3 regions of the Vibrio sp. 2033 genome follow, and region 3 is predicted to be linked to each of the others. Evidence: predicted binding sites of a transcription regulator. Region 3 holds the regulator's gene; each other region holds the start of a gene.
What was found. Region 3 encodes PurR, which represses purine synthesis genes. Its sites were predicted from a motif close to TNANGNAAACGTTTNCNTNA; they were not measured.
Positions count from the first base shown of each region.

Region 1: R7P74_RS06160 (formate--tetrahydrofolate ligase) is a predicted target of PurR. The motif match lies at 1,744-1,763, and genes of this name have one in related genera.
Region 2: pckA (phosphoenolpyruvate carboxykinase (ATP)) is a predicted target of PurR. The motif match lies at 1,808-1,827, and genes of this name have one in related genera.

Region 1 is NZ_JAWOVC010000003.1:99,023-103,313, reverse strand. It holds gene R7P74_RS06160 (formate--tetrahydrofolate ligase) at 1-1,677, opposite strand, end outside; gene R7P74_RS06155 (inosine/guanosine kinase) at 1,913-3,217, opposite strand; gene R7P74_RS06150 (CreA family protein) at 3,452-3,922, opposite strand; gene R7P74_RS06145 (flavodoxin) at 4,068-4,291, shown strand, end outside.
Region 2 is NZ_JAWOVC010000008.1:79,335-83,625, forward strand. It holds gene pckA (phosphoenolpyruvate carboxykinase (ATP)) at 7-1,635, opposite strand; gene hslO (Hsp33 family molecular chaperone HslO) at 1,972-2,847, opposite strand; gene hslR (ribosome-associated heat shock protein Hsp15) at 2,879-3,265, opposite strand; gene gspC (type II secretion system protein GspC) at 3,519-4,291, shown strand, end outside.
Region 3 is NZ_JAWOVC010000001.1:651,675-655,965, reverse strand. It holds gene R7P74_RS02940 (TVP38/TMEM64 family protein) at 1-303, opposite strand, end outside; gene R7P74_RS02935 (TfoX/Sxy family DNA transformation protein) at 418-1,008, opposite strand; cyclic di-GMP riboswitch class I at 1,125-1,214, opposite strand; gene purR (HTH-type transcriptional repressor PurR) at 1,502-2,506, opposite strand; gene torD (molecular chaperone TorD) at 2,974-3,621, opposite strand; gene torR (two-component system response regulator TorR) at 3,888-4,291, shown strand, end outside.

The DNA.
Region 1 (4,291 bases), on a different contig from region 3:
TGGCATCGTCATCACGGTACCAGATAATGCATAAACGAATCCTGCGCCCGCACACAAGCGCAGCTCGCGGATTGGGACGGTAAAACCAGTTGGTGCGCCTTTGACTGCGGAGTCTGTGGTTATCGATAATGGTGTCTTCGCGATGCAAACCGCTAAGTTGTTAAAACCTAGATTTTCAAAATGGTTGAGCTGTTCAGTCGCGATAGGAGTCATTTCTATATTGGTTGCGCCATAGCCCGCTTCACATACTGCCATGAGCTTTTCGAGTAATGATTGCTCTTTGTTGTATAACGGACAAAACTCTACAGGCGTGGTACACGCATCAATAACATGTTGAGCTAGTTCCGTTGCGCCTTGTCCGCCTTGCGAAAAAGCGGTGCTGATGGCTACTTTAACTTCGGGATTAAATTGGTGAATCAGATCTTCAAGAGCTTTAAGCTCTTTCACACAATCTTGTGGAAACTGATTAATGGCAACGACAGCAGGTAAACCGTATTTATGAACGTTATTTATGTGCCATTTTAAATTTTCAAACCCAGCCTCCAATGCTGCTTGGTCCGGATTAAAAATGGAATCTGGAATAGCCATACCTGGTCGTAAATCGTAGTGTCCGGAATTCGCTTTGAGACCGCGTAATGTTGCTACGATCACTACACAGTCCGGGGCTTTGTTGGCGGCAGCAGCTTTAATGTTACACGCTTTCTCAAATCCCATATCCGAACCAAAACCGGCTTCAGTTACCGTGTAACCTGACAGTTTTAGCGCAATATCGTCCGCGATAATGGATGAATTTCCATGGGCGATGTTTGCAAATGGACCTGCATGGATCAACGTAGGAACACCTTCTAGAGTTTGCATCAGTGTTGGTGCAATCGCCTCTTTTAGTGTTACTGCCATTGCTCCTGCAACTTGTAGATCTTCCGTGGTGACCGGGTTTCCGTTCAAATCGTACGCTACGACAATTTTCCCGATACGTTGGCGTAAATCTTTTAAATCATTGGCTAGTGCAATGATAGCCATTAACTCAGAAGCGGCTGAAATATCGAACCCTTCGTCACGCTCGAAACCATTGATGGTTTTTCCTGCATCATTGAGGCCAATTTTGACTTTACGTAGTGCACGATCATTATGGTCCATCACTCGTTTCCAAGTAATACTTGCCGTGTCGATTTTAAGTGCTCTTAACCCGGTGCGTGATTCAAAGGCATCATAACCCTCGCGTTGCTCATGGAACAAGCGAGCGTCAAGAGCGGCTGAAGCAAGGTTGTGCGCCGCTGTCACTGCGTGAATGTCACCAGTAAGGTGTAAGTTTAACTCTTCCATTGGAGCTACTTGAGAATAACCGCCGCCCGCAGCGCCACCTTTAATACCGAAGACAGGTCCCATCGAAGGCTGCCTTATACATGCAATAACAGATTGATTAAGCTTTGCTAAACCTTGCGCCAGGCCTATCGTCGTAACGGTTTTTCCTTCGCCAAGAGGAGTCGGCGTGATCGCAGTGACGAGTACAAGTTTGCCGTCATCATTTGCGTTGAGTCGTTCCAAACATTTTGGGTGGACTTTGGCTTTGTGCTTCCCGTGAGTGTCATACTCTTCGGGCAATAGTCCTACTTTTTCCGCGATAACATCAATAGAAGAAAGTGGTGTGTTTCGGCAAATTTCGATATCTGACTGCATGGAGAATCCCCAAAGTGGCACACAGGTAGCGTTGAAAAACTACCTGAGTTATAACGAGTATTATTGTGAGGCAAAGGTCTGCTTGGTGATGGTACTGTTTCGGTTAGGCTTGTAAAGAGTTTACTGCTTCGTATTGTGCGACATACTAACGAAATCTACTCGTTATAGTGCTAGATAAAACAAAAAGGCCACCAAATGGTGACCTTGATATATTTTTAGCTTTAAAGCTGTCGTTTTAACGATCCCAATAAGTCTCTTCTAAGCTATCTTCTCGTTCAGGAAGCGCTCGCGATAGGCGAGGAGAGTGCTGCGTCAACACTTCATAGCTTACTCGGTTTGCGTATTTACAAATCTGAGAAAGTGAGGAGTAGGTTAAGCATCGTACTTCGTGCTTTTCTGAGTTAGGCACTTCTTTTTGGTGGAAAGAGTTTGCTGCCATGTCATGCAGTAAGGCTGAAAGGGCTGCATCACCTGCACCATTAGTGTTCTTAATCTCTAATGGTCCACCAAGGTAAGGGCCGATGTGAGAGTAGACCTTCATTGGGTTTTGACAGTCTTCTTTACGCATCGCACGACTAAACTCGTACTGGTTAAAGGCTTCGAGGGAGCTTTCAAGGATGTCGTGTGTGGTTTCTCGTTTTACTTTCTCGTCGGTGTAACCAGCCATGTACAGACCATTTGGTCCTGCCGTACACAGTACGAGATCAACCCATTCAAGTGCTTTATCAGCAGCAGCTAGCGGCTCTGTTTCACCTGTTAGCGCCGCACCTTCTTCTTCATTCATAGCGACAACAGAAATGTTTTCGCGAATGTATTCTTGCCACCACTGTGCGTTACCTTCGATAACGTACTTTGTCCCTAACGTAAGTACAACAGGGACATCGTGCTTCTTAGCAAAGTCGATCGCTCTTTGTACCGCTTTAGGCATTGGATCTTCTTCTTTACCACGCATTAGGTAAGAAGAAACAACCAGGGCTGATGCTTTCTCAAAGATCTCTTCAGGAATGCTTTCCGGAAGTAGTTGATTCATATGACCTTCGTTGATAGCAAATGTACGCTCACCGTCTTGAGAAATTAGGGTGTAGCAGCGACCAATAGGGCCATCTACCGTTTGTAAATGGTTAAGGTTCATACGTGAAGACGTACGGCAAAGGTAGCGATAAGCAAAAGAACCGACTTGAATGTTCTTAGACATCACACCGAGCAAAACGGATTTGCTATCGGCTAAAACTGAGTAGTTGTGAAGAGTATTGCCAATCGTGTCACCTGGGTATTGGTGTGTGATCAGGCCTTGCTCAACTAGTTCTTCGTAAAGTGCATCTGCTTTGCTTTCTTCAAGAACGAGCGAATGTCCTTTACTCAGGTTGTATTTCTCTAAAAACGCGTCATCTACACGTGCTTCGATATCTACAATGGTTTGACCGACACCAACAATAGTTGGGCGATATAGCTTAGGTGCCTGTCGGATTTGGTTTACTAATGGATCTCGAGCGTGAGTTGGGAAGTAGTGTTTAGATTTACGCTGACCAGGAAACTTCATGCTTGTTCTTGAGTGAGAAAAAAAAAGAGGCGGGATTGTATCACAAAAAAATGAAAATCGTGGCGATTTATTACAAAGAAGTCTGCTCGCTGAAAAAATCAGCGAGCTGAGTAAATAGCAACCAAAGCAGCTGCAATTTATGACGCTTGTCGTATTGCAATGGGTTGTTTTTTAAACTTGTTGCTCAGCAGCGCCCGGAAAGAGCCTGCTCCGCGCTAACTAAATTTACCCGCGTTACTTTTTCACTTCAGTTGGCTCAACGTAAGCCTTGGTACCCCAAAGTGGGACTGTCGAAAGGCTATGCTTAAAACTACCATCGGTCTCTTTTGTTGTATAAGACAAGTAGAGTAAGGTTTGGTTATCGGCATCATAAATACGGCGAACCTTCATTGTTTTGAAGAAAATGCTTTTTGACTTCTTAAATACAATTTCACCGGACTTACTCTTATCTATTTTTGCAATCATTTCCGGTGTGATTTCGCCAGTCTGACGACATGATATTGAGCTATCACTTGGATCTGCTAAGCTGAAATCCGCTTCGATAGAGGCGATGTGACATGTGACACCTGTTACCACCTCGTCTTTCAACTCACCGACTTTGATGTCTTTCAAAGTAAACCAACCGAGCCCCACGTCAGCAACATCGTTATCTGAACAACCAACTAGAGTAGTAGCAAGCAATGCACTTAACAGCATCTTTTTCATTATTTTTGTCCTTAACTAGGAAAGATATTGATGAAATCTATCAGAGGTTTGCACCTAAAACAAAATTTAGCCACGGAAAGGTCTATGTGCGCTAGGTTTGTTGCGGGCTTCATGCTAATGTACTGCTCTAAACGAAGGTATCAAGATGAATGAACAACAGTTAGCCAGTATCGAGCGTAAAAATACATGGCTGTATGATCTGGTCGAAGTTGAATTTCCGACACCAGAGAGTTTGAAAGGGCGCGATGTCTATTTCAAAACGCTAGAAAAAGCAACGTATCAAGTAGTCGACAAAGACACACTACTGGAAAGTGACTCTGAATTTAACCCCGACGATATTTTTCTGGTCGATTTTCATCGACTGACCAT
Region 2 (4,291 bases), on a different contig from region 3:
CTCGATTTAATCAATCTGAGGACCAGCCGCAACCAGAGATTTACCTTCAGCGTTGTCTGTGTACTTATCAAAGTTATTGATAAAGCGCGCTGCTAAATCTTTCGCTTTGCTTTCCCACTGAAGTGGGTCAACGTACGTGTCGCGAGGGTCTAGAATGCTAGGATCCACACCTGGTAGTGAAGTCGGTACTTCAAGATTGAAGATAGGAATGTGCTTAGTTGGTGCATCTTCAATCGAACCATCAAGAATCGCATCAATAATTCCGCGCGTATCTTGAATCGAGATACGTTTGCCAGTGCCGTTCCAACCTGTGTTCACTAGGTAAGCCTCAGCGCCTGCTGCTTCCATGCGTTTAACCAGTACTTCTGCGTATTTAGTTGGGTGAAGTGTTAGGAACGCCGCGCCGAAACAAGCAGAGAAAGTTGGTGTTGGCTCAGTAATACCGCGCTCTGTTCCCGCTAGTTTGGCGGTAAAGCCAGACAGGAAGTGGTACTTAGTTTGCTCAGGTGTCAATTTAGATACTGGAGGCAGTACGCCAAATGCATCGGCTGATAGGAAGATCACTTTATTCGCGTGACCGCCTTTTGATACTGGCTTAACGATATTATCGATATGGTAGATAGGGTAAGAAACACGTGTGTTTTCTGTTTTCGAACCATCATCAAAGTCGATAGAGCCATCGCCACGTACTGTTACGTTTTCTAGCAGTGCATCACGACGAATTGCGTTGTAGATGTCCGGCTCCGCTTCTTTCGAAAGTTTGATGGTTTTTGCGTAACAACCACCTTCGAAGTTGAAGACACCGTCATCATCCCAGCCGTGCTCATCATCACCAATTAGCGCACGTTTAGGATCAGTCGACAGGGTCGTTTTACCCGTACCAGATAGACCGAAGAATACCGCTACATCGCCATCTTTGCCCATGTTAGCGCTACAGTGCATTGATGCGATGTCTTTTAGTGGAAGGAAGTAGTTCATCATGGCGAACATACCTTTCTTCATTTCACCGCCGTACCAAGTACCACCGATAAGTTGCATGCGCTCAGTTAGGTTAAATACGGTGAAGTTTTCTGAGTTCAGGCCTTGCTCTTCCCATTTTGGATTAGTGCATTTTGCGCCATTCATTACTACGAAGTCTGGTTCAAATGTCGCTAACTCTTCTTCTGTCGGGCGAATAAACATGTTTTTAACGAAGTGCGCTTGCCATGCGACTTCTGTGATAACACGAATGCTCAAACGTGTATCTGGGTTTGCACCACAGTAACCGTCAACAACAAACAAGCGTTTGTTAGAAAGCTGGTTTGTGACCAGTTCTTTTAGCTCGTCCCACACTTCAGGAGTGATTGGCTTGTTATCATTTTTCACTTGATCAGACGTCCACCACATATGTTCTTCTGTCGTAGCGTCTTTGACGATGTATTTATCTTTTGGTGAGCGACCAGTAAAGATGCCAGTGTCAACGGCAACCGCACCTAGTTCAGTAACCACGCCGCGCTCATAACCGGTTAGGTCTTCACGCGTTTCTTCCTCAAACAACATTTCGTAGCTTGGGTTGCGAATAACCTCTTTTACGTTATGCAGTCCGTGCTTGGTTAGATCAAGTGTTGCAGCCTTAGTATGTTCCATAACGGTCATAGGTGCTCCTTATAAGGATTTTGTAGGGATTTTGTAAGAATGTTTTAATTTTAATCTGCTCACCATGCTAGCAACGGGGCGGGGAGAAAACAGGGAGATAGCTCAAAATTTACCCATGATTTCAATAAGGTTTTAGGTAACCCGTCACATATTGGTGGGAATAGTCTATCGTGCACGCAATCCTTTGCGCTAGGGCAAAATCATTATTAATTGTTTAAAATTAAGCAGTTGTTTTATTACGCTTGAGGCTAGTTATTACGAGGGGTTGATCACAAAAAGGCCAGCATTAAGCTGGCCTTTTGTAGGGTAAATTACGTGCTTGATAAGCTATGTAAATTAATGCAGGGTTTTCTTGTCCGTAGAAGCTTGTGCATACAGTTCAGTGACTTCAGATTCGTCGAACGTATAAGTTGTGCCACAGTAATCACAATGTAAAGAAACTGATCCAACTTCTGCCAAAATGTCATAAATTTCAGCTTTCTCAACGGTGATGATTGCGGCACCGCTACGCTCACGAGAACAGCCACAATGGAACTCGACAGGTTGCGGCTCGTACAGACATACTTTGTCTTGGTTATATAGTCGATACAATAACTCGTTCGCTTCTAAACCAAACAATTCTTCATCTTTTACTGTATCAGTGAGCTGCTCTAGATGTTCGAAATCATCTGGAGAGCCAGTGCCGTCAGGGATCACTTGAATCAACATACCTGCTGCGTGTGCTTTGCCCTCATGCTCACCAGTGCGGATCCATAGGCGCGTTTTTAACTGCTCTGAGTTTGCAAAGTAGCCTTCTAGCACTTCTGCTAAAGTGTCACCTTCTAATCCAACGACACCTTGGTAACGCTCGCCGTTTTTCGGTTCGATAGTGATCACAAGGTAGCCCTTACCCATTAGATCGTGAATGTTTGCGTCATCGGCAATATCGCCTTCCCAGCGAGCTACGCCACGAACACGTTGGTTATGGTCACCGTTGATAACGGCAAGAGACACAGGACCGTCGCCTTGTAGCTGGATGGTGATTGAACCTTCGAACTTAAGAGTGGCAGTTAAAAGAGTAGTTGAAACGAGTAGCTCACCCAGCAGTTTCTCTATTGCTACCGGATATTCCTTGCTGGAGATAACACGTTGGTACGCTTCATCCAATTGTACCAACTCGCCACGTACTGAAAGATCTTCGAATAGGTAGCGGTTTAAAACATTATTTGCCATGGAGTGCTTTCCTCGTTGGTAATTCCGGCTTTTATTGGTGTTTGAACTTAATGATGTCTCGGCGCTGCTTTTTATCTGGGCGGCGTTCCGGACTTGGGTTGTGGGCATTAAGCTTACGTTGAGTCGCGTGTTCCTCACGTTTCGCTATACTTTCATTAGTTTCGCGATATAAGGTTTGTGCGATGGGAGCGCCTCGGCGTTGATCTGAGATTTGTTCGATGATCACGATTTTTTCTTCGTTGCCTTGACGAAGTCTTACTTCAGCGCCCACTTCAACGATTTTACTCGGCTTGCTTCGTTGGCCATTATAGTGGACTTTACCGCCATCGACCATGTTACGCGCGATGGAGCGGGTTTTGTAAAATCTTGCGGCCCATAGCCATTTATCTAGCCTAACGGCTTCATTTAGGGAACTCATAGAACACTACGCTATCTAATCACTGCCCGAATACGGCAATGAGTGATGGATTATTCACCTACAGATGGAGTCAAGGCGTATTTTTTTCAAGGGAGTTGGCAAAAACTGCATAAGAAAAAGGTATGAAAGACAACTTGTGATATAGTTCACTGCTCTTTGTTGAGTAATAATTTTATTGCAAATTTAGCAATTTAAAGTCGATAGCTATCGTTATAGCTTAAATGACGGACGTTAGAATAAAGGAATCCATTCAGTGAAACGTTTAGAGCTAAGTGCAGGATTATCAAGCAGACCGCTACTGGCTCAGATCAAGTCCAATCATTATACCATTCAAGCCAAACTTAGCTTGTTGCTTACCTGTCTGTTTATTGCGATAACCGGATGGATACTTGGCAAAATTGTGTGGTTAGCCATACCTCAATCGTCGGAAGTGCCGCAATGGCGTCCATCGGCGAGTAGCGTTACTGCGAGCAATAAAGGCGACGCGATAGATTTTAATGCCCTTCAGAATGCCAACCTATTCGGTAAATTCACTGAGCAAAAAGCGGCAGTTGTAGAACAGCCTATTGTTAAAGACGCCCCTAAGACGCGCCTTAACCTCACCCTAGTCGGTGCGGTTGCCAGCAGTGATGCCAATACCAGCCTTGCTGTTATTGCTAACCGAGGTAAGCAAGCTACGTACGGTTTGGGTGAAGAAATCGAAGGGACACGTGCGACGCTAAAAGCGGTATTGGTGGATCGCGTCATCATTGATAACCAAGGTCGAGACGAGACCTTAATGATGCAAGGTATAGAATATAAGAAGCTATCTGAATCGCCGCAGGTAGCTAGGGCGCAAGCTCAGCGAGCAGAAGCAGCGACGTCTGACGTTGGAGAGAAATTAGAGCAAATCCGCGAGGAAATTGCGAAAGATCCACAAAGCGTTTTTAAATACATCACCATTTCACCCGTCAAAAAAGACGGAGACATTGTTGGTTATCGAGTATCACCTGGTCGTGATGCCGCATTATTTAATGATGTAGGGCT
Region 3 (4,291 bases):
CAAGAAGGCCAGTGTTGCCCCCATAGTGCTAGCGAAAGAAACCAGTAGCAAGCTTGTCCAAAAACCAAATAAGGCTGCACCAAGTAAGGTGACTACTGCCGCTCCTGGGATAGAAAAAGCGGTAATTGCAATGTAGGTAAAAAAGTAAATCGCAGCCGAGAATACAAAATTCTGATCGATGTATGTAGTTAGTGCTTCTTGTTGGGCTTTTGCATTCTCTAAGGTTAAATACTGGCCAAAGTTAATACCTAAAAAGACGATAGCCGCTAGTAGGATGAGACCTAATATCAGTTTCTTATTCATAATTTTGATTCCAATTTGGGATATATGTAATAAGACAGTAGGAAAACCGAAAAAATTTCACAAAAAAACCGCAGATTAGACTGCGGTTTTACAAGATAGTTTTTAGGCCGACTTTTATTGGAGGCCGTTCATCAACTCATCTCGGCGAGCTTGAGGTACCACACTCCAATGAGTGCCGTTGATAGCACCTTCTAGTGCCCATAGCAACTCAATGTTGACGGTTGCAGAGTGCGTATCTCTTATCGCTTTATAGGCGTTAAGCGCACCTTCCTCTTCAAGCTTCTCTACGGATTCGATGCCGGCTTTTTTTAGCATGCGCTCGGTAGCCAGTCGTAAGTTAGGCAAATCTTTCAAACGGTTAGGCTTTGTACTTGCTTGCTGTTCTTTCTCAAGCTTTGCCTTTTTCAATGATTGATTCGCTACTTCGATTAAGCGTTCGCTTGATTCCCATAAATCGCTGGAAATAGCGTAGTACTTTGTAACGACTGGAAAGCCACGTTTTTTATAAACGTAAGGCTTTAGCCCTTGTTTCTCGAAGTCAGATGAAGTTTTTTGGTCTGCTCTGATATGAAGCTGATTGTTTACCACTAGTGCAAACATTGTTTCATCAGCGAATAGTCCGAAGCCACCAAACATTGAGCGCGACTTGATATTACCAAGTGCCTCAAATAGCTTCATAGAGTCTTTGAGTATCGGTTTATCCATGTTTTGTTATCTCGGTGTAATTAATATTACGCCACCAAAAGTCAGGTCCGAGAGAGTAGCAAACATGCGTAAAAACAATGTCATTACAGAGTAAAGTCATTGCTTACACACTTGCCATCGGTAACCCCGCTACCTTCCATATCGTAATATGGTTCAGGCCGGAGGCTTTGCGTCCCACTCTTTCGAATGGTTTGCCCTGTGCGTGACACAATGAGCATACTTCTTATATTGAATTAACATCACGGTTTAGCGTTAAAAGTGTGATTTCGGTTCAATAAAAATGATAGATTGAATGCTCTATTTTGCATATGGAAAGGTGCAAATTGGCCTTTGAAAAGGAGTTCTTAATATATATTACATTTATATAAAACAGGGAGTTAACGTTAGTCAATTGTTATTAGAGTGGTGTGAAGTATTAGAGAATGCTTAATTTTTCCAAAAAAATAAGCGCCCCTGTAGAGCGCTTATTTAACCGTGTTAAATACAGTGAAATTTAGTTCATTTTTTTCACAGTATTTCGAATTACAAGCTCAGGTTGCATTTCGAAAATTCGTTTTTCGTGTTCTTTATCTTTGATACGCTCAAGTAGAATTTCGAATGCATTTTTACCAACACGACGTTTAGGTTGGTGGATAGTCGTTAGCGGTGGAGAGAAGTATTCTGCAAGCTCGATGTTGTCGTAGCCGATCACTGAAATATCTTCAGGAATTTTGATCCCGTTTTGTTGCAAGCGGCTCATTAGGCCGAGAGCCATTGTGTCGTTAAAACAGAATACCGCCGTCGGGCGCTTGTCCATTGCGGTAATTTTATCTGCAACTAATACGGCCGTATCACATTCAAAGTTACCTTCAAGGATCCAGTCTTCATTTACAGCTAGGTTCGCTTCGCTCATTGCGCGACGGAAACCTGCAATGCGCTCTTGGCAAGCAAGCTTTTCAAAATGACCGCTTAGACAAGCGATATCCGTATGACCATTGTCAATCAGATGTTTGGTCGCAATGTAGCCACCTTCTTCTGAGTTATCCATGATTTTGTCTGCTTGCGAGCTCTCTGGGCCCCAATCCATGACCACTTTAGGAATGTCCGCATGACGGTCAAGCATCTCTTTTAGTTCTTCGGTTAAGTCAGAACACATCACTAGGATGCCATCAACGCGCTTTTCAGCCAGCATACGAATGTAATCGCGTTGTTTTTCGTAAATCCCGCCTGTGTTACATAAAATCAGAGTATAGCCTTGGCGGTAACAGTAGCTCTCAACGCCATCAATCACTTCTGAGAAAAATAGGTTAGTTGATTGAGTTACTAACATGCCAATCGTACGAGTTGAGTTGCATTTTAGGCTGCGTGCAACGGCACTTGGCGCGTAATTCAGCTCGTCAACGGCTTTCATTACTTTTTCTTGCGTTGCTTCTGCAACGAAACGCGTTTTATTGATAACGTGCGAAACTGTCGTAGTGGAAACGCCGGCTAAGCGAGCAACGTCTTTTATCGTGGCCATAAATGGTGTCCTGTATCGAGCTACTGAAATATGTCGTATTGGATGTACCTGATGCTCTAATGGTTTCACACCTAGCAATATAAAATTGGCGCTAAGTGTCTCGGCAGCGGTTGATCCAAGTGCGACAAAAGGGTGCGTAGCAGCATCGGTCGATGAATTTTATCTTTTTTCTATCTGATGAGAAATTGCCATCAACCTGTTAAGAAAACACAAAAACCGCTATATTTCAGCGGTTTACATATAAATCATATTTAATCGTTTGCGCTCACATTTTAGCCCTATGTGGACTGACTAGCAATGTTTTCAGCACGAGATTTGTGTATTTGAAGTCACATTTTGACTGCTAAATAACCAAGCGTCTTTGCGCTAAGTTAAGGCAAACGAATATTATACCCAAGTTACTTACAATTGGTCACTTTCGGCATACAGGAAGCCCGATAGGCAGGCTCCCTAAAAATAGGCGGCAATTATTCACCAAGAAGGTAGGCGCTGTCTAGTTTACAAAATGCAACTAATAGTTTCGCGACACTCGAGTAAAATCCAAATTCGTCGAATTGTTTACATTTGTCTGAAAACTGAGGTAACCAAGACATCAATTGTTGCTGGATAAAGTCGTTTTGTTTAACGAAGGCTTCTTCCATGTGTTTTTCTTGTTCAAGCTCGTTTGAGCGGATAATCATGTTCCCGAGAAAGTCGAGCTCAACGGCTAAGTGATCCGCAGGTTCCTTTAGGTTTTCGTCTACTTGAACGCCAAATTCAGCCATCAACTTTTCCATTTCCTCAGCTGGCTTGTCATTCAGTAAACCTGATTCACCAATGTACATGGATGCGTAAGGAAGAGCGCCGTATTTTTCTGTCTTCAAAAACAGTTCACAAAAGTCAGCTGCAAGCTCTAGTTGTGCATCTTCACGATCTTGTAACCGATTCAGCGCATCAACTAGGCTATCAACGGCTGGTTTCAGCGACTCATTTTCACCTAAGCCTGCGAGAAAACTGCGAATTTCAACACTGTGATAGGCTTCCAATTCTTTCTCTGTTAGTTCTTTTGCGAACAAGCTCGAAAACCACCAGTAAATTTCAGCGCGTTTTTCATTAAAAGCTTTCACTTCTTGCATTTTGGGCTCCTGAATGATGCTTCAAGTCATGCATCACAAAGTCAATTAGGGATATCCCCTAAGTGTAATCAATTAAAATGAATAGCAGTAACTATAATTGTTATGTTTTATGGTCAAAAATGACCGTTTATTAATAGCAGTGGGTAAGCTTGTTTTGAATCAATAAAAACGCTAAATCTTGCGTTTTAATGTATCTATGACTAGAAATGTTACTAGTTATGAATAGAATACGTCTTGGATAATAAGAAGACAGAAAAGTGGTGTAAATGAGCTATCACGTATTAGTCGTAGAAGATGATGTTGTAACTCGTAGTAAGCTTGCGGGATATTTCCAAAATGAGGGCTACCAAGTCAGCGAAGCAGAGAGTGGCGCGGAAATGCGTGAAGTTTTGCAAGCGGGCGATGTAGACCTGATCATGCTGGATATTAACCTGCCTGGTGAAGACGGCCTGATGCTTACTCGTGAGTTACGTAGCCAATCGGATATTGGTATCATATTAGTAACAGGACGCACGGATAGCATTGATAAAATCGTAGGCCTAGAAATGGGTGCTGACGATTATGTGACAAAACCTTTTGAACTGAGAGAGCTGTTAGTTCGCGTTAAAAACTTGCTGTGGCGTATTTCAGCAGCGCGCAGTGGCAGCTCGAAAGCGAATGAAACCAGTGA